3 regions of the Tumebacillus sp. BK434 genome follow, and region 2 is predicted to be linked to each of the others. Evidence: riboswitches for the same ligand, from Rfam matches in the RefSeq annotation. Region 2 holds a riboswitch; each other region holds the start of a gene.
The links. A riboswitch is a leader RNA that binds a small molecule or an ion and turns the genes downstream of it on or off. The one in region 2 is predicted to bind cyclic di-GMP.
Positions count from the first base shown of each region.

Region 1: it holds a riboswitch for cyclic di-GMP, as region 2 does, so the genes downstream of both, EV586_RS04375 (glycoside hydrolase family 191 protein) here and EV586_RS05670 (methyl-accepting chemotaxis protein) in region 2, are expected to answer to the same signal.
Region 3: it holds a riboswitch for cyclic di-GMP, as region 2 does, so the genes downstream of both, EV586_RS14655 (hypothetical protein) here and EV586_RS05670 (methyl-accepting chemotaxis protein) in region 2, are expected to answer to the same signal.

Region 1 covers NZ_SLXS01000001.1:1,207,274-1,213,261, reverse strand. The annotation lists gene EV586_RS04390 (prepilin peptidase) at 1-409, shown strand, start outside; gene EV586_RS04385 (3D domain-containing protein) at 602-1,585, shown strand; gene EV586_RS04380 (SPOR domain-containing protein) at 1,746-2,633, shown strand; cyclic di-GMP riboswitch class I at 2,673-2,764, shown strand; gene EV586_RS04375 (glycoside hydrolase family 191 protein) at 2,850-3,725, shown strand; gene aspA (aspartate ammonia-lyase) at 3,818-5,236, shown strand; gene EV586_RS04365 (Maf family protein) at 5,456-5,988, shown strand, end outside.
Region 2 covers NZ_SLXS01000002.1:250,675-256,662, forward strand. The annotation lists gene EV586_RS05650 (helix-turn-helix domain-containing protein) at 1-657, opposite strand, end outside; gene EV586_RS05655 (sensor histidine kinase) at 1,106-2,251, shown strand; gene EV586_RS05660 (response regulator transcription factor) at 2,266-2,961, shown strand; gene EV586_RS05665 (glycosyltransferase family protein) at 3,029-3,469, shown strand; cyclic di-GMP riboswitch class I at 3,540-3,635, shown strand; gene EV586_RS05670 (methyl-accepting chemotaxis protein) at 4,060-5,820, shown strand.
Region 3 covers NZ_SLXS01000005.1:194,386-200,373, reverse strand. The annotation lists gene EV586_RS14670 (SGNH/GDSL hydrolase family protein) at 146-790, shown strand; gene EV586_RS14665 (FadR/GntR family transcriptional regulator) at 845-1,576, shown strand; gene EV586_RS14660 (YitT family protein) at 1,678-2,562, shown strand; gene EV586_RS14655 (hypothetical protein) at 2,685-3,029, opposite strand; cyclic di-GMP riboswitch class I at 3,010-3,100, opposite strand; gene EV586_RS14650 (flagellar basal body-associated FliL family protein) at 3,340-4,218, shown strand; gene EV586_RS14645 (tyrosine-protein kinase domain-containing protein) at 4,234-5,664, shown strand; gene EV586_RS14640 (glycosyltransferase) at 5,755-5,988, opposite strand, start outside.

The DNA.
Region 1 (5,988 bases), on a different contig from region 2:
CTTGTTTCTGCTGCGGCTGTTGATTCATCAGGAGCCGTTTTTCCAGTACCTGCTGGGCTGTGCAGTCGGCTTTACCGCGCTGGCGGTGCTGGGGCTGGTGACGAACGGGATGGGGGGCGGCGATGTAAAAGTGTTCGCTTTGATCGGACTGGTTCTGGGGGTCAAAGGGGTGTTATTGGCCCTGTTCTTCTCCTGTCTGTGGGGCACGCTGATCGGTCTTCCGCTCTTGTGGACGCGGCGGATTCGGCCCGGCCAGCACATTCCTTTTGGTCCGTTTATCCTGCTTGGCACTTTCTCGACATGGGCTTACGGCGGCGCGCTGTGGGGGTGGTATTGGCAGCAGTGGAGCGCACCGGCAGACGGACTGTCCTTCTTTTTGTTGGTTCTTGTAACTTTACCACCCGCATAATCTGTCTACGTACCTCCAGTGCCGGAGTGAAAGGAGTGCGTCAAATCCTGTCGAATCGATGCAATATTCAGTTATTTCCATTTCTGCCCATTGCCAGATTCGGAAAGTAGGGTTATACTGTATCCAGTTCTTGTCCGCATGATATTGGGGGTAGTTTCCAGCGTGGGAAATTACAAAAAAAGAGGTGGTTGAGTGCAAAAGGTCAACCGTAAGTCTGTTTACTGCCTTTCTGCAGCGGCTGTCGCACTCCTGATCGGAGGCGTGGCAACAGCAACGTCCACTTACAAGACGGTAACCTTGGAAGTTGACGGACAGAAGCAGGAAATCTCCGGTTTCCAAGTGGGGACGGTAGGAGAGCTGTTGCGCGACAAAGGCGTGACAGTAGGAACAGAAGACTTGGTGCAACCTGCAGCTATAGACGCACTTGCAGAAGGAACGATCATCACAGTCACACATGCAAAATCCATTCAAATCCAGGACGGCACCAATGAAGTGGTCAGCGTGAAAACGCAGGCCGGCACGACAGAAGAATTGCTCAAAGAACTAGGTATCAAGCTGAATCAGGCTGATAAGACCAATCTGGAATTAAGAGCCTCCATCGAAAACGGACAAAAGATCACGATCACACGCAGATCTGAAGAAGTGAAAGTCGCAGAGGAATCCATACCTTTTCAGACCGAACGCCAGCCAGATGCCAACTTGTACACAGGCACTGAGAAAGTGCTGACATCCGGTGTGGAAGGGAAAGCCAAGATCACAACGAAAATTGTGTTCGAAAATGGCAAAGAAGTCGATCGCAAAGACGAGCGCACAGTCGTCAGCGCGCCGGTCAACCAGGTCGTCTCCTACGGAACGCAGCAGCGTCCGGTTGTGGTGGCGAGCAGGGGGAGCGATACCAACCTGACCGCAATGAAAGTGCTCACCATGGCTGCCTCGGCGTACTCGATGCCGGGAGAGCGGACTGCCTCGGGCGGTGCTGCCGGGCAGGGGACGATCGCGGTGGATCCGAACGTGATTCCGCTCGGTACGAAGCTGTATATCGAGGGATACGGATACGGAGTAGCCAGCGATGTCGGCGGGGCGATCAAAGGCAATCGAATTGACATTCATTTTGATACTCGCGAACAGGCACTTCAATTCGGCCGCCGTGCAGTGAAGGTTCACATCCTGAACTGATCGGATCTCTCTATAAGATTAGACGGAAAAAGGTGTTCTCAGGTTTCGTGCCTGAGCACACCTTTTTTTATTTTATCGCTCTTTTTTCTTTGTCATAGCTTTGCAGAACTTTTCATAGACTCTAGCAACTAGACTCGGAATCTGAAAAGGAGCGGTGAGCATGGACAAACCACAAATCAACGTACATATCAAAAGCAAAAGCACAAGTAAGGCCGACGCCTGCACCCGATTTCCATCCCGCCTGCAGCGCGGGCTGAAGAGCAGCGCCGGCAAGGGGCGAATCTTGTTTCCGTTACTTCTCGCCACGCTGACCGGCGTCTTGCTTGGCGTTTGCCTGCTCCTGTTGTTCAAAGGACAGACCGCGTCTGGCATCGTCTCCGCCACATCGCCCGATGCGCCCGCCGCACAGCCGGGCGGAGTCCCGGCCTTCGGTGCCGAGGCAGAATTGCCCGGCGTCTCCTTGTACGCGATGCAGATCGGCGTGTTCAAAGACCGCGCCCGTGCTGAAGCGCTGCAAGCGGCCGTCGCCGACAAGGGCGTCGGCACGGTAATCCGTGGAACCGAACAGTTTCAGGTCTTCACCGCCGTCACCGCTGACAAAGCGGCTGGCAAGCAACTCGAAGCGGCGCTGAAAGATCTGGAGATCCAGCACTATCCCAAGGAGTTCATCATCGAAGCTCGCAGCGGCAAGCTGACGGGCGTCGCCGAAGCGGACGCGAAAACGATCACCACCGGCATCGCGAAGGAATTGCAGCTCGCCGCCGCGATCATGCCGCTGGCGCTCGAACCGTCGCCCGATGCGTCCAAAGCCAAAGCGCTGGCGCCGGAGCTCGCCGCGCTCGACGGCGAGCTGAAAAACTGGCAGACCATCCTCGCCAAGGCGAATCGCACGGAGGAGAAAGTCCTGTTGGAAAAAATGCACGGCTCGCTGTCGGAAGCGGTGAAAGCGGTGCAAGAAGGAAGGGGTATGTTTGCCGCACAAGTTAAATTGACCGCTTTTTATCTCGGCTATGAATCGCTCGTTAGCAACTTGTTGAAAAGTGAGTAGACAAAGCGGGGTACGGCATTTACAATAGGGGTAACCTCATACGGGTAAGGGCAAACTTGTCGAAAGGCAAGGACGCAAAGCCATGGGTCTTCGGACGGCAGCAAGCTGTCACAGATCGCCAGGTTGCAGGAGGCAGACCTTACTCTGCCGCACTCCAGCGCCCTTCCTGATACGGAGAGGGCGTTTTTCATCTTTGCAACAAGGAGTGTAGACCTCATGAATAAAATGATGCGTAACCTCTCGACCCTATGTCTTGCATGCACTCTGGTCACGGGGGTGGCCGTCGCAGACACCGCGCTGGCTCAGCCGGTCGCAGCCGTCAAGCAAAAGCCCAGCTCCCTGACCGGGATCAATTCCTATACAATCTTCTACGGCGAGCCGAAACCGGCCGTCTTGCAAAAGCTGACCGCCTATGAACTGGTCGTGATCGAACCGCGCCTGTGGACCAAGGCTCAAGTTGACACCTTGAAGCAAAAAGGGGTCAAGGTGCTCGGCTACCTCAGTGTGCTGGAGCAATACAAAGACTCCGACCTGCTGAAACAGGCAACAAACGGCGACTATCTGACCATCAAAGGCAAGCGCGACTTCCGTTCGGACTGGGAGTCCTGGTCGATGGACATCAACAGCGCACACTACCGTCAACTGCTGCTCGAAGATTATCGCAGCCAAGTGCTCGCTAAAGGTCTGAACGGCGTGTTCCTCGACACGATGGGCAACGCCGATGACGGCATCTGGCCGTCTGATGTCTCCAATCGCCAGCGTGAAGGGGCGGTGCAGTTCGTCGCCTCGCTGCGTGCGGACTTCCCGGCGCAGACGATCGTGCAAAACTGGGGCCTGACCGCGCTGAAAGACCGCACGGCGCCGTACATCGACGGCATTTTGTGGGAAGACTTCGACCCGCAGGTGGTCAGCAAAGACCAGTGGAGCCAGAACCGGATGAAAGAGCTGTCCGCCCTGAAGCAGAAGCACGGCCTCACGGTGCTGACGGTGGACATTGGGCTGACCGGCAAGCAGAAGACCAGCTATCTGCAGCTCAACAGCAAGCTCGGCTATGTGGGGCAAGTGATCAAGAAAAGCTATGATGAACTCTAAAATGTACCGGATTTGAATGAACCGGTTCGGATATAACGGCAAAGTATGGTACGATAGAGTAATATTTGCACATACAAAGGAGTTTCTCTATCATGACAGCATATCGAGTTGAAAAAGACCTTCTCGGCACAAAAGACGTGCCGGCAGACGCATATTACGGCATTCAGACCCTGCGCGCCGTGGAGAACTTCCCGATCACGGGCATCCCGCCGCATGTGGAGATGATCCGCGCCCTGGCAGCCGTCAAAAAAGCGGCCGCGCTGGCGAACATGGAAGTGGGCGTCTTGAAGAAAAAGATTGGGGAAGCGATCGCCCAAGCTGCTGATGAAGTGCTTGACGGTCAATTCCACGATCAGTTTATCGTCGATTCCATCCAAGGCGGTGCCGGCACTTCGATGAACATGAACGCCAACGAGGTGATCGCCAACCGCGCGATCGAGCTGCTCGGCGGCGCGAAAGGCGAATATCTGCACTGCTCGCCGAACACGCACGTCAACATGGCGCAGTCGACCAACGACGTGTTCCCGACGGCGATCCGCATCGCCTCGCTGAATCTGGCGCAAGGCGTCGTCACAGAGCTGGACAACCTCCGCAACGCTTTGCAGGCGAAGGCACAGGAGTTTGACCAGGTGATCAAGATGGGCCGCACCCATCTGCAAGACGCGGTGCCGATCCGCCTCGGACAGGAATTTTCCGCTTATGCGCGGGTGATCTCCCGCGACTATGATCGCGTCGTGCGCTCGCTCGACAACCTGCGCGAGATCAACATGGGCGCGACGGCGGTCGGCACCGGCCTGAACGCCGACCCGCGCTACATCGTCAAAGTGGCCGAGCATCTCCGCTCGATCACCGGGCTCGACCTCAAGCGGGCTGACGATCTCGTCGATGCCACACAGAACACAGACGCCTACACCGAAGTGTCGGGCGCGCTGAAGATCTGCGCCGTGAACCTGTCGAAGATCTGCAATGACATCCGCTTGATGGCATCCGGGCCGCGCACCGGCCTCGGCGAATTGAACCTGCCGCCGCGCCAGCCGGGCTCGTCGATCATGCCGGGCAAAGTCAACCCGGTCATGGCTGAAGTGGTCAACCAGGTCGCATTCCAAGTGATCGGTAACGATCACACCATCTCGCTCGCCTCGGAAGCGGGTCAGCTGGAACTGAACGTGATGGAGCCGGTGCTCGTCTTCAACCTGCTCCAGTCCCTGTCGATTCTGCAAAACGCGTTGCGCGTCTTCCGCGAGCGCCTGATCGAAGATCTGACCGCGAACGTAGAGCGGTGCCGCCAACTGGTCGAGATGAGCGTTGGCGTCGTCACTGCGATCAACCCGCATGTCGGCTATGAGACGGCGACGATGGTCGCAAAAGAAGCGATCCAGACCGGGCGTTCCGTCCGCGAGATCTGCCTCGAGCGCGGTATCCTCACCGAAGAGGAGCTCGATGTGATCCTCAATCCGTTCGAGATGACTTCACCGGGTATCGCAGGAAGCAAGCTGCTGTTTGGTGAATAAGAACCATCGAAAGATCCGCCTGAAACGGGGCGGGTTTTTCTTTGTCAAATTCGTGTCAACTTCTGTCGCCGTTCTGTTCTGGACAGTCAACAAGATAAAGAGTATATTATCATGGACATAGTTTTCTTTTTCCGGGACAGACTAAAATAATCCAGAGTAGCCAGAAACGGTATTATGCATCTGTTTCTTGGAAAATGAACATGGAGGCGAAGGGCCGCTATGCAGGATCAGCTGTTAGTGCTGGCATCCGGATCTCCGCGCCGGAAAGAGCTTCTGGCCGGTCTGGGACTGTCATTCGAAGTGATTGTGAGCGATGTGGACGAATCGTTTGCGCCGGGCGCAGACCCGGTGGAACTCGTTCAAGAGCTGGCGTACAGAAAGGCGAAAGCAGTTGCGAATTCTTTATCTCATGGGCTGGTCCTCGGAGCGGACACCATCGTGGTGAGCGACGGCGCCATCCTCGGCAAGCCGGTCGATGAAGAAGATGCGAAAAGAATGTTGTCCAAGTTGTCCGGACATGCGCATATGGTATACACAGGGATCGCTTTTGTGGAAGCGGGCGGCGGGCAGGAAGTGCGCGACGTCTGCGGCACCAAAGTGGTGATGAAAGAGCTGTCCCCGGAACTCATCGCGCGTTATGTGGCCAGCGGCCACCCGATGGACAAGGCGGGCGCTTACGGCATTCAAGGAGCTGCTTCCGCCTTCATCCCGGAGATTCAAGGCGACTATTTTAACGTCGTGGGCTTGCCCGT
Region 2 (5,988 bases):
TTCCTTGCGCTCCTCGAACGCTTGCTGCAAATAGAGCACCGCTTCTTGAGAGACGCCGAGCCGGTGGTAGGTGTTGCCGATCGAGGTCAAGAGCTGTGCGCGGTCGAACGGATCGGCTTCCACGCGGTCGAGCATCTCGTACGCTTTTTTCCAATGATAGAGGGCGAGCTGGTACTGGCCGGAATGCTCGGCGACTTCACCGAGGCGGAGGTAGATCGTAAACACCTGATGAAGATTACCGTGCGACTCGGCCAGCAGCCGGTCGAGCATTTCGATCGCTTCGTCGTATTTGCCCAGCTCCTGGCAGCATTTTGCCATGGTCATATGAAACTCTTCCGCTTCCCCTTGGCCGAAATCCTGCATGCTCTTCAGCAATGAATACGCTTTCGCATAGGAGCCGGAAGCCATCAGCGCTTTGGCGAGGGTGAAGGAAGAGCGTTGGCGGACGTTCGTTTCCGTATCGGAGACAAAATATTCGATCGGACGGGCCAGGCGATCGGCAAGTGCAGCCAGCACTTTATAAGAAGGATAGGCTTTGCCGTTTTCGATCTGGCAGATCATGCTGGAGGTGACGATGCCGCGCGCGAGGTCGTTTTGGGTCATCTCCGATTCTTTGCGGGCTTTCTTTATGCGTTCTCCCAATGAGGAGTTATTCATGAAATGAGCCTCCCTTAATCCATATTTATCACGATAGGAACCTTTAGATTTATCGTATCAATCTGATAATTTATAATCAAAAGACCGAGAGGCATTCCGGGAGCGGTGGGGATTCTCACGCGAGGATTCGCATTTGTTTTCTTCCGTTTTGATAGTTATTTTACGTTATAAGAGAAAAATAAGTTGGAATTTGTCGAAACTTACAGCCTAAATTACGGAAGAAGTCGATTGAGTATAGTTCAAAAAAATTTTTGCGAGTTTTTGAGCGACTCCCCCATAAAAACGGGGGGAACATCGTACCCTATGATATATCACCCTTACCCCATTGCACTGGGGGCGCAGTCCTACCCAACTGCGCCCCCCTTTTCTTTTATTAGCAGGAATATAATCGTACACATGGAATTTATTATAGATCACCGCTTTGAAGCACTCGAGGGGGTCGCCTGCGTTGGCGCACGATATTGACACCAAGATTCTCGACCAGGCCATACAGGGCACCCTGCTGGCGATCGAGGAAGGGAAACATCAGGTCTTTGAGATCGCCGAAAGCGCGCGCAAGGAACACCAAGCCCTGCGCGATGAATCTGCGATCGTGCAAAGACAAGTGCAGGAGACGATCCAGGAGGTTGACCGCTTGGAGGCGCAATACCGCCTCGCCCGCCGCACGCTGGTGGAGGTCAGCCAGGACTTTGGAAAATATACAGAGGCGACGATCAAGGAATCGTATGACGCCGCGCACGTGCTGCAGGCGCAACTGCTCGTCACCCGCGAACGGGAGGATGCGCTGCGCGCCCGCCGCGACGATCTCGACCGCCGGCTGCGCAACTTGGAGGAGACGATCCACAAGGCGGAAGCGCTGGTCACCCAGCTGTCGATCGCGTTTTCCTATCTCTCCGGAGACTTGCAGAACCTCGGCACCGCACTGAAAAACGCCGAACAGCGCCAGTACCTCGGCATGCGCGTCATCCAGGCGCAGGAAGAGGAGCGCAAGCGCGTCGCCCGCGAGATCCACGACGGGCCGGCGCAGATGATGGCGAACGTCGTGCTGCGCGCCGAGATCTGCGAGCGGATGCTCGACCGCGATGTGGACAAGGTGCGCGGGGAACTGCGCGAACTGAAGGAGATGGTGCGCGCCTCGCTGTCGGAAGTGCGCCAGATCATCTTCGACCTGCGCCCGATGGCGCTCGACGACTTGGGCATCGTGCCGACCTTGCGCCGCTATCTCGCCGATTTTCAGGACAAGCACAAGGTGATCACCGAGCTCAAGGTGTTCGGACGCGAGCGGCGCTTCAACTCCGCGCTGGAAGTGGCGGTGTTCCGCACCGTGCAGGAAGCGCTGAACAACATTTGGAAACACGCCAAGGCCAAAGTGACCAATGTCAAATTGGAACTAACCGAGAAGCAAATCGCAGTGCATATAGATGATGACGGCGTAGGGTTTGCCGTGGAGGAAGCGATGCAGAGCCGCGAAGACGGGCATTTTGGCCTGATCGGAATGAAGGAGCGCATCCAACTGCTCGAAGGCAAGGTGGAGATCAAGTCCGCACCGAACAAGGGAACCCGCGTACACATCACGTTACCGATCACGGATTAAGGGAGGCGATCGTCATGGAGCAACATCAGAAGATCAAACTTTTTTTGGCGGATGACCACACGCTGTTTCGCCAGGGGCTGCGTCGCATTTTTGAGCTGGAGGATGATATGGAAATCGTCGGCGAATGCAGCGATGGTGAAGCGGCGGTGAGTCTGGTGCTCGAGATCAAGCCGCAGGTCGTGCTGATGGACATCAACATGCCCAAGCGCACGGGCGTGGAAGCGACCCGGCTGATCAAGGAGGCCGACCCGGACATCCGCATTCTGATCCTGTCGATCCACGATGATGAAGCGTACATCTTCGAGACGATCCGCGCCGGCGCGAACGGCTATCTGCTGAAAGACGTTGAATCGGATGTGCTGGTCGAAGCGGTGCGCCAGGTGGCAGGCGGCTCTTCGTTCATTCATCCGCAAGTGACCACCAAGCTGCTCGACGAGTTCAAGCGCCTGTCCAACCAGGTGTATGACGGCGACTTCGAGCAGGGGGAACCGGAACTGTCTTCCGAATGGCAGGACATTCTGACCCAGCGCGAGATGGAGATCCTGAAGCTGATGGCGGAAGGCAAAAGCAACCGCACGATCGGCGAGACGCTGTTCATCTCCGAGAAGACGGTGAAAAATCATGTCTCTTCCATCCTCGGCAAACTGTCGGTCGATGACCGCACACAGGCGGTGATCACCGCGGCAAAACGCTGCTGGGTGAAATTATAGGCAAAAAGCACGTGGGCGAACGGAGCGGCATATATTGACACTACAACCCTGCAAGGAGGTGTCAAGAGTGCTCGCTCTTTTCATTTGGGGATTTGCGTTGTATGGCATCTTTATGGCGCTGTGGAAAGCTGTGCGGTTTATGGCGCAGAGAAACCGGCGGGGAGTGCCGGTGACAGCAATCCTGATCGTGCGGGAGGGGGCCTCTTACATCGAAGGCATCCTCCGGACGCTGACGACAGCCGAACCGTTTTGCGGACGCGAGCTCGAAGTGGTCGTCATCGACTGCGGGTCGCGCGATGAGACGGTCAAGATCGTCGAGTCGATCGCGCAAAAGCGGGGCACGGTCAGCCTGATCCGCGCGGGCGGCGAAGACCCGGCTCTGTCCTTGCCGGCGCTGTTCGGCAGCCGCGGGCGCAGCGTGCACTGCTTGTTCGACCTGCGCGGCAAAGTCTCGCCGCTGGAAGTGGTGCCGACGCTGGCAGCGTTTTGGAGCGATGAAACGGTTTGAACAAAACGGGACTTTAGACCTATGTACGAGCGGGATGCCCCGAGCATATAATAAAGCCATAAGATGAGTCAATCAATAAAGGCAAACCCGCTGAAAAGCGGCGACGCAAAGCCATGGGTCTAACGTCAACTCTCCCTAAGTTGACCATGATTGCCAGGTTGCTGATTGATACGGTCGCGGACTGTTACCCCACAGTCTGCAAAGTATCCGCCTCGGCAACCCACCGAAGGTGGATTTTTTTATCAGCAGTGACTCATCGGGTAGCATAACTCATTTACCCTTTTTGTAATCCCCCTACCCCCCACACAAAGGAGCCCTTTACGAGTCCCCAACTCGTAGAGGGCTCTTTTGCATGGTGGGGATTTTGCGTTTTACACCGAAAAAAGGACTCCTTCCGGGTGGAAGGAGTCGATTATTAGAAAAGAAGGAGGTCATGTAATGAAAAAGTCACTCGCAACACTGGTGATGTCGTCCGTACTTTAGTATATGCAGCATCTGGTGTTTGATGCAGGCTTTACAAAAGGTTCATCATTTCTTCATGTTGTTTTGCCATACTGGAAGTAGCAACCATCCGGGGGAGGGCTTACATCATGGTGAAGAAAAAGAGAAGCAAGGGCGTTTCGGTGCAAACTAGGCTCACGCTGTTTGTGTCCGCGCTCTTGCTTCTTGTCGTTTTGGCGATGGGGGGCACGGTGTACGCGGTGCTGGCGAAAGACTTGAAGCGAAGCGCCGATTTTCAATTGCAAGGCCACGCTGCACAGACGGCGAAGCAAGTGGGGATTCTCTTGCAGACGTCCGACTCCCGCATGTTCGAGCGGGAAGCAACATACGTCGTGGAAAACGGGCTCCGCTCCTTCGAGCAGATCGGCTGGCACGTGCAGTCGACACTGCTCCGCCCCGACGGCGAACCTGCGCTGGAGCGGGGAAATGCTCTGCAGATCGGGCAAGAGCTGAAAGCGAAGATCATCCAGCAAAAGTCGGGGATTCTGCAGAGCAGCGACTTTGGAACAGGGAATGCATCTGCAGGTGGAACCGGCGCTCAAGGGGACGAAGGAGCAGCGGCGGGAATGGCCGATGGCGGATTCGGCGCGGGTGGGACCTATGCGTTTGAATTTGTGCCGGAGCGGAATCTGGTCTATGTGGCGGCGGTGTCGGACGAGCAGATTTTTGCATCGCTTACCGAACTGCGCAATCTGACGCTGCTGTTGGCAGGAGCCGCACTGGTCATCGGGAATCTCGGGGTCTGGTTCTACACGCGGAAGATTCAGCAGTCGCTGCTGGCGATTCGCAAGCTGATGCGGGAAGTGGCCGGCGGCAAGCTGCACAGCCGGTATGGCAGCCGGAATGACTATAAAGAGATCACAGACTTGGGCGAAGCGGTCAATTCGATGATCGACAACCTGCACCGCCTGATCGGACAGGTCGGGGCGATCGCCGGCGAGGTGGCCGTCGCGTCGCAAGCGCTGTCCCGGAACGCGGAGACCACGTCGGAAGGCATCCGCCACGTGGCAGCGACGATCCAAGAGGTCGCTTCCGGCGCGGACGCCCAGGCGGAGTCGGCGGTGGAATCGGCCGGGGCGATGGACGCGATGGCGCATGAGATCGCCCGCATCGTCAAACGCTCGCACGGTGTCGCCGCAGAATCGGCCCAGACGGCGCAGGAAGCGGAACAAGGCAACCTGGCGATCCAGCAGACGATCCGCCAGATGAACTTCATCAACCAGACGGCCGGCACGACCGCTCAGGCGGTGCAGGCGCTGGAGAAGCGCTCGCAGCAGGTCGGAAAGATCGTCGAAGTGATCACCGGGATCGCCGCCCAGACCAATCTGCTCGCCTTAAACGCCTCGATCGAAGCGGCCCGCGCAGGTGAACACGGCAAGGGGTTCGCCGTCGTCGCCGACGAAGTGTCGAAACTGGCCCTGCAGTCACAAGGGTCAGCCCGGCAGATCACCGAACTGATTCGCGAGATGCAGGCGGAGACACAGCGCGTCGTGCAGGCGATGGGCGCAGGTTCCCAAGAGGTGCAGGCCGGCATCGTGCTGGTCGACCGGGCAGGCGAAACGTTCCAGCGCATCTTGCAGGCGGCCGAGCATGTCGCGGTGCAAGTGCAGAAGATCACCAACGCCTCGCAGGAGATGTCGCGCCGCTCGGAAGAAGTGGCAGCCGGCGTGGACGTGGTGAAGCAGATCTCTCAGGAATCGGCCGCTTCCTCGCAACTGTGCGCTGAAGCGTCGGTCGTGCAGCTGGCTTCCATGGAGGACGTGTTTGCATCGGCCGATCGCCTGCGCAAAATGGCGGCGGAGCTCCAACGTTCGATATCGCGGTTTCAAGTCGAGGCAGAAGCGTCATAAGCTTCTGCCCGATTTTTTCCCAAAATAATTTTATAGAAAAATAAAGAGTATTAACGCTGTGTAAAAGCGATACTGGTATTTCGCAGATATTTTTACTATAATAGTAGTGTCAAAGATTCTGTAAACTCTCAAATTCATGTAGATGAAGCGTAAATATGCATGGAGCTG
Region 3 (5,988 bases), on a different contig from region 2:
CGGGTGCCGCGCATGTGTAAAAAGAGACTCTGTCCTAGGCGGGCAGAGTCTTTGCGTTTTTCCCCGGAGCAGGCGTTCGTCCACGCCGTTTTGACTGTGCAGTCATATGCTTTACTATCCGGGAAAACTGCGGGGAGGTGAAACTATGATCCTGTATACTGCCATGGGCGATTCGATCACGGCCGGGCTGAACGCATCTGCCCCGTCCTTGGCGTACCCGTCATGCATCATGCGCAGCCTGAAAGAGCGGGGCAAAGAGGCAAAGCTCGGCGTGATCGCCCAGAACGGCTGGACGAGCAGCGCGCTTCGCTGTGTCGCACCTGAGGCGGCCGGGCTGCTGCACAACTCGACCACCATCACGATCTGGATTGGTGGCAACGATCTGCTGCAGGCCGCAGCCGGCATCGTCGTCGGGGGGCGTCCCGTGCAGACGGCGATCGCAGGACGCTTAGCAAGCTACAGCAGCAACATGGAGCGCATCGTCGCCTCCGTCCGCCAGCACAGCAAGGCTTGTATCATCCTCTGCACCCAGTACAATCCGTTCCCCAACTCCCCCGTCGCCGTCGAAGGAGTCGCCGCCCTCAACAAGAGCACCGCCGACAGCGCCAAGCGCCTCGGCACTGAGCTGGCACCCGTTCACGAATGGTTCGAAGGCAGTCAGCCTGCGCTGATCTTCGGGTACCGCAACGGCCGGATTGAAGACGCTTTGCGCCCGTTCCGCCGCCCGATCCACCCGAATAACGCCGGTCATGCTATGATCGCCCGCCACCTCGCTTCTTACATTCGGTAGTTTCATCGTGTTATAATATAATAAATCAAAATTCATCTGAGTCGAGGTACGCCTGTGAATACGAAACCGGCCAAACCAACCACACCGAAAGCCAAGTCCAAAACCAAGCCGACGAAGATCTATGAAGAGGTGGCTCGCCACATCAAGCGGATGATCGAGGACGGCGTGCTCGCCCCAGGTGACAAACTACCGCCGATGACCGAACTGGCCAAACAGTTTGGCGTGTCCCGCGCGGCGGTGCGCGAAGCGTTTTCTTCACTGGTCGGCATGGGCCTGATCGACCTGCGCCACGGCGAAGGCACGTTCGTGCAGCGCATCGACGTGCAGACGATGATCATCGAGCCGATGAACGCTGCGCTCCTGCTTGGCCGCAGCAACCTCCGCGACCTGTTGGAGATGCGCCGCCTGCTGGAGACCGGCACCGTACAGGCGGCTTGCGAGCGCCGGACGGAGGAAGGGCTCCTGCGGATCAAGCAGGCGCTGGAAGGGCAGGAGACAGCCCGCCATACGCTTGAGGAGCAGGTCGCCTGCGACTTGCAGTTTCACATCGCCATCGCCGAAGCGTCCGGCAACAACGTGCTTCTCAACCTGATGAACACGCTGTCCGAAGCGCTGCGCAGCACCTTGCGCGCCACGCATGAGACGGCTGCCGACCCGGAAGCGTCGATCCGCGAGCACCGTTTGCTGTACGAAGCGATCGCAGCCGGTGACGCAAAGCGGGCCGCCCTGCTGATTCATGCCCATCTGGAGCACGGCGAACGCCAGATCCTGGTCCGCAAAACATAAAAAGCACCCGCTCGCCATCGAGGAGACCGGGTGCTTTTTGCTAGGTATAAAACGGGGGCAGTAGGAAACGATTAGGAGGATCAATCTTGTAGGAGGCTCCTATGGACGCACAGACCACAACCCGGCGCGCGCACCGCAAGAAATCGCTTGCCGCCAAGCTGAAGCGCTTGTTTTTCATCACGCTCGGCTCCTTGCTGGTGGCGGTGGCGCTGGAGATCTTCCTCGTCCCCAACTCGGTGATCGACGGCGGGATCATCGGCGTTTCCATCTTGCTGGCCTATTTGACAAACACGCCGTTTGGGATCTACATGATCCTGCTCAACCTGCCGTTTTTACTCGTCGGTTACAAACAGATCGGACGCACGTTTGCGTTTACCACCTTGATCGCCGTGATCCTGATGTCCGGTTTCGTGACGCTGTTGCACGGTGCACGTCCGTTTACAGACGATCTGCTGCTCGCCACCGTGTTCGGCGGTGTGGTGATCGGCATCGGCGTAGGCACGATCATCCGCTACGGCGGGTCGCTCGACGGTACGGAGATCGTCGCCATCCTCGTCTCGCGCAAGTCGGGGTTCTCCGTCGGCGAAGTGGTGATGTTTTTTAACGTGTTCATCCTCGGCAGCGCCGGATTTGTCTTTGGCTGGGACCATGCCATGTATTCGCTGATCGCTTATTTTATCGCCTTTAAAATGATCGACATCACCATCGAAGGACTCGACGAATCGAAATCGGTCACGATCATTTCCGACTATCCGGACGACATCTCCGAAGCGATCCTCAACCGCCTCGGGCGCGGTGTGACGCACGTGTACGGCAAAGGCGGCTACAGCGGTGAACCGAAAGAACTGCTTTACGTGATCGTCACCCGGCTGGAGGTTGCCAAGCTGAAAGACATCGTACTCGAATACGACCCGGCTGCCTTTATCGCGATCGAGCATGTCGCCGACGTGATGGGCGGACGCTTTAAGAAAAAAGCGATTCATTAAAGTGACCGTTTTTTGACAAAAATGCCCCTGTCCTCCTCATGGAACAGGGGCTGTTATTTATGTATAATCAAAAGAAAACCTGTTGCCGGAAAGGCAACAGGGCGGATGTCAGATTCGTGGTGTTAAAACAGTTGGATATTATCTTGAAAGAGTTCATTGAGCTTTTCTTGATAAATGGAAAATAATTCGGAATGTTGTTGCAATAATTCCCAGTTGTCGAACAGATCACGGTTCTCTTGATAAAAACGATTCTGTTCGAGGACTAAGTTGTGGTCACGCTGCATGAACGATTTCAGTTGTTCAGATTCAAGGGCAACAGACTGTGTGAATCCAATGCCTTCCGCGTTTGACATCATGTCAGGCACGTTCAGCATGACAGACATCGAACCGGCGAGTACGCCTAGCATCAATGAAACAGGTAAACGGAAACGCACAATTCTCTCTCCCTTCGGCAACCCGGCTGCCATGGCGAGTGGTCACCCGCTGTAGGCCCGCAGCTTTGCGTCCCGCCCTTTCGAGCGGTTTGCCATTTCGTGTGGATTTTACAAAATTCGACATATGATAGATGATTTTTTATACTATGACTATGACGATAGTTTCATAGTAGGATATAATTAAAGCGAAGTCAAGACATCAGCAGGACTTATTGCCTATGATTTAGATGATTTTATTCTTTCGAGAATCGATTCAATAGTTCTGGAGTACCAAATTTGATTTAAAACATTAAATCTCAGGGATGATTCTGATTTATAGAGCGGAAAAGGGGCAGGTAGCACGATGGGAACTGAAGAGCGTAAAGACAAGCTCCGCTCCGCCTCACAAGAGGCAGGATTTTTTGAAGCGCTTCAGGCTGTCGAGGAGCAGGCAGGGGCGCTGAGCCTGCCGACCGATGCGGAACGGTTAGCGCCGCGCAGCATCAGGGCGCAGGTGGTCAAAAAGCATAGTGCGGGCTGGAAATTGCCGCGCTGGCTCCTGATGCTGATCGGCGCATCGCTGCTAGGCAACATCGGTCTCGGCGCCATGTATTTCCTCAAGCAGGGAGCCGCTCCGGCGCCGGTTGAGCAGCCGCCGGTCGTTTCCGAAGACGCGGAGGAGCCGGCGAAACCGGCCGATGCGGTGACCACTTTTTTGCCAAAGACGGTGGTCTGGAACAAGAAACAGCTCGAGGAATTGTCAGAAAAAGAGCGCCGGGACGTGGAAAGTCACCTGGCGGCGATGCCGACGGGGCGGTATTTTGTCTCCGGTTTTTTCAATCTGCTATTTATCCCCGGCGACAGCAAATTGCAGATGGACGATACCGGTGCCGTCAGCGTAAAGATGTTTTTGTACAACGGCTATTTGCGCAATTTCACGCCGAAGCGAATCGTCCTCAGCGCCTACTATTATGAAGGCGTGGTTTTTAACGGAACGATTGAAGGGCCGCTTGACGAGTGGCTGCCGGGCGAAGTGCGGATGCTGGAGATGAGGTTTGCCCCAGATGAAGTCAAAGACCCGAAGCTGGTCAAGAAGCTGATCGAATACAAGGCGGAGCAGGACAAGCTGTCGATTCAGGCGCGTTTTGTGGTCGATGAACCGAACCTGATGAACCCGCTCGTTGCCGAGCCGGTCTGGATGTTTTTCAACACGCATACGGCTGTGACCGGAGCAGGCAAATAAGGAGGTGTAACCGGCATGTTAGGCTATCTGTGGAAAAAGTACTACAATGCCGTTAAGAAACGCCTCGGCTTGTTGGTTTTGATCGTCGGCTTTGCGGTCGGCACCTCGACCTACCTGAGCATGTTCGTGGTGACGCCGACGTACAAGGCGACGACGGCGCTCCTCGTCAACACCGACCCGACGATCTCGGCCGAATATCTGCTCAATGAAGTGTTGACCAACCAGAAGGTGATCAAGACCTACAATGAGATCATCAAAAGCCATCTCGTGCTGCAAGAGGTGATCGACAAGTTGCACCTGCAGATGTCGCCCGATGAGCTGGGCACGAAGATCAAGATCGTCAACAACACCGACTCGTCGATCTTCACGATCACCGTCACCTATCCGGATCGGGAAGCGGCGATCGTGATCGCCAATGAACTGGCCCGCGTGTTTACGCTGAAGATCGGACAGCTGATGCAGGTCGACAATGTGGTCGTCGTCGATCGGGCGACGATGCAGACGTCTTCGAAAACGGCTCCCAATGTAACGATGAACGTGGCGATCGCTCTGATCTTGTCGACGATGGCGGCGATCGGCGCGTTTGGTGTGCGGGAATACCTCGATCCGACGATGAAGAGCCGCGAGGAGATCAAGTTTGAGACCGGGCTGGCGACGATCGGCGAGATCGGCACGTGGTCGCCGAAGCGGCGCTGGTGGGGGCTGAAACAAGATGTCGCAGCAGCAAGCGAACTGCCGCAGCTGAAGTTGAACCCGACGAAGCGCAACCGTCGCGTGCTGGATGGCTATCAGCATCTGTACCGCAACCTGCTGCCGGTGCTGACGATGGAAGATGTGCGCACGATCGTCATCACCTCGACGCACGACAAGGAAGGCAAAACGACGATCTTGACCCACCTTGGCATCCTGATGGCGCAACATGGGCACTCCGTGCTGCTGCTCGACGCCAATGCGGAGCAGCCGGTCTTGCACGGCCTTGCGCCGGGCGGGGGAGAGGCGGGCTTGTGCGATCTGCTGCTCGGAGCGGCAGAGCTCGACGAGACGATCCGCCAGTCGGTGATCGCAGGCCTTGATGTTTTGCCGCTGGGCCGGGCCTCGCTGCAGGCGCTGCGCTCGGTGGCAGAAGGGCGCCTAACAGACGTGATGCCGGTCTTGCGCGACCGTTACGACATCATCCTGATCGACAGCGGATCGATGAACTCTTCGCTGCTGCCAAACGCTTTGGCCCGCCATGCGGACGGCGTGCTGTTCGTCATCAAGAGCGGCAAAGTCGCCCGCGAGGCCGCCGCCACCGCCGTAGCCGGCCTGCGCCAGGTAAGCGCCAAGATCCTCGGCGCCGTTCTCAATAAAAACGAAGCGAATTCCAAGCGCCCGCCGTTCTTGCTGGAGCGGGTGCTGCAAAAGGATATCGAGATGCATCAGGGAGAAAACAGCGTTTCTAACTAGGCCGCCCAGCCTGCCGGAGATTGAGGTCACAGAGGTAACAAGTTGTGTGCATGAAAAAAGGGACTCGGAGATCGAGTCCCTTTTGCTTTGCTAGTTGGAAGGAGCGCCGCAAGGTGCGGCGTTGCAGATCGCGCGGTACATCGCGAGGAAGGTGTCGCGCTCGCGTTCCAGCGAGTAATGATCGGCGATGGTGCGCAGCGACCCTTGGCTGAGCTTCGCGCGCATGTCGGGGTCGGTGACGAGTTGGACGGCCTTGGCGGTCAGTTCCGGGCCATTGTCGTAGAGGAAGCCGTTCACACCGTCCCGGATCAGGTCGCGGTTGCC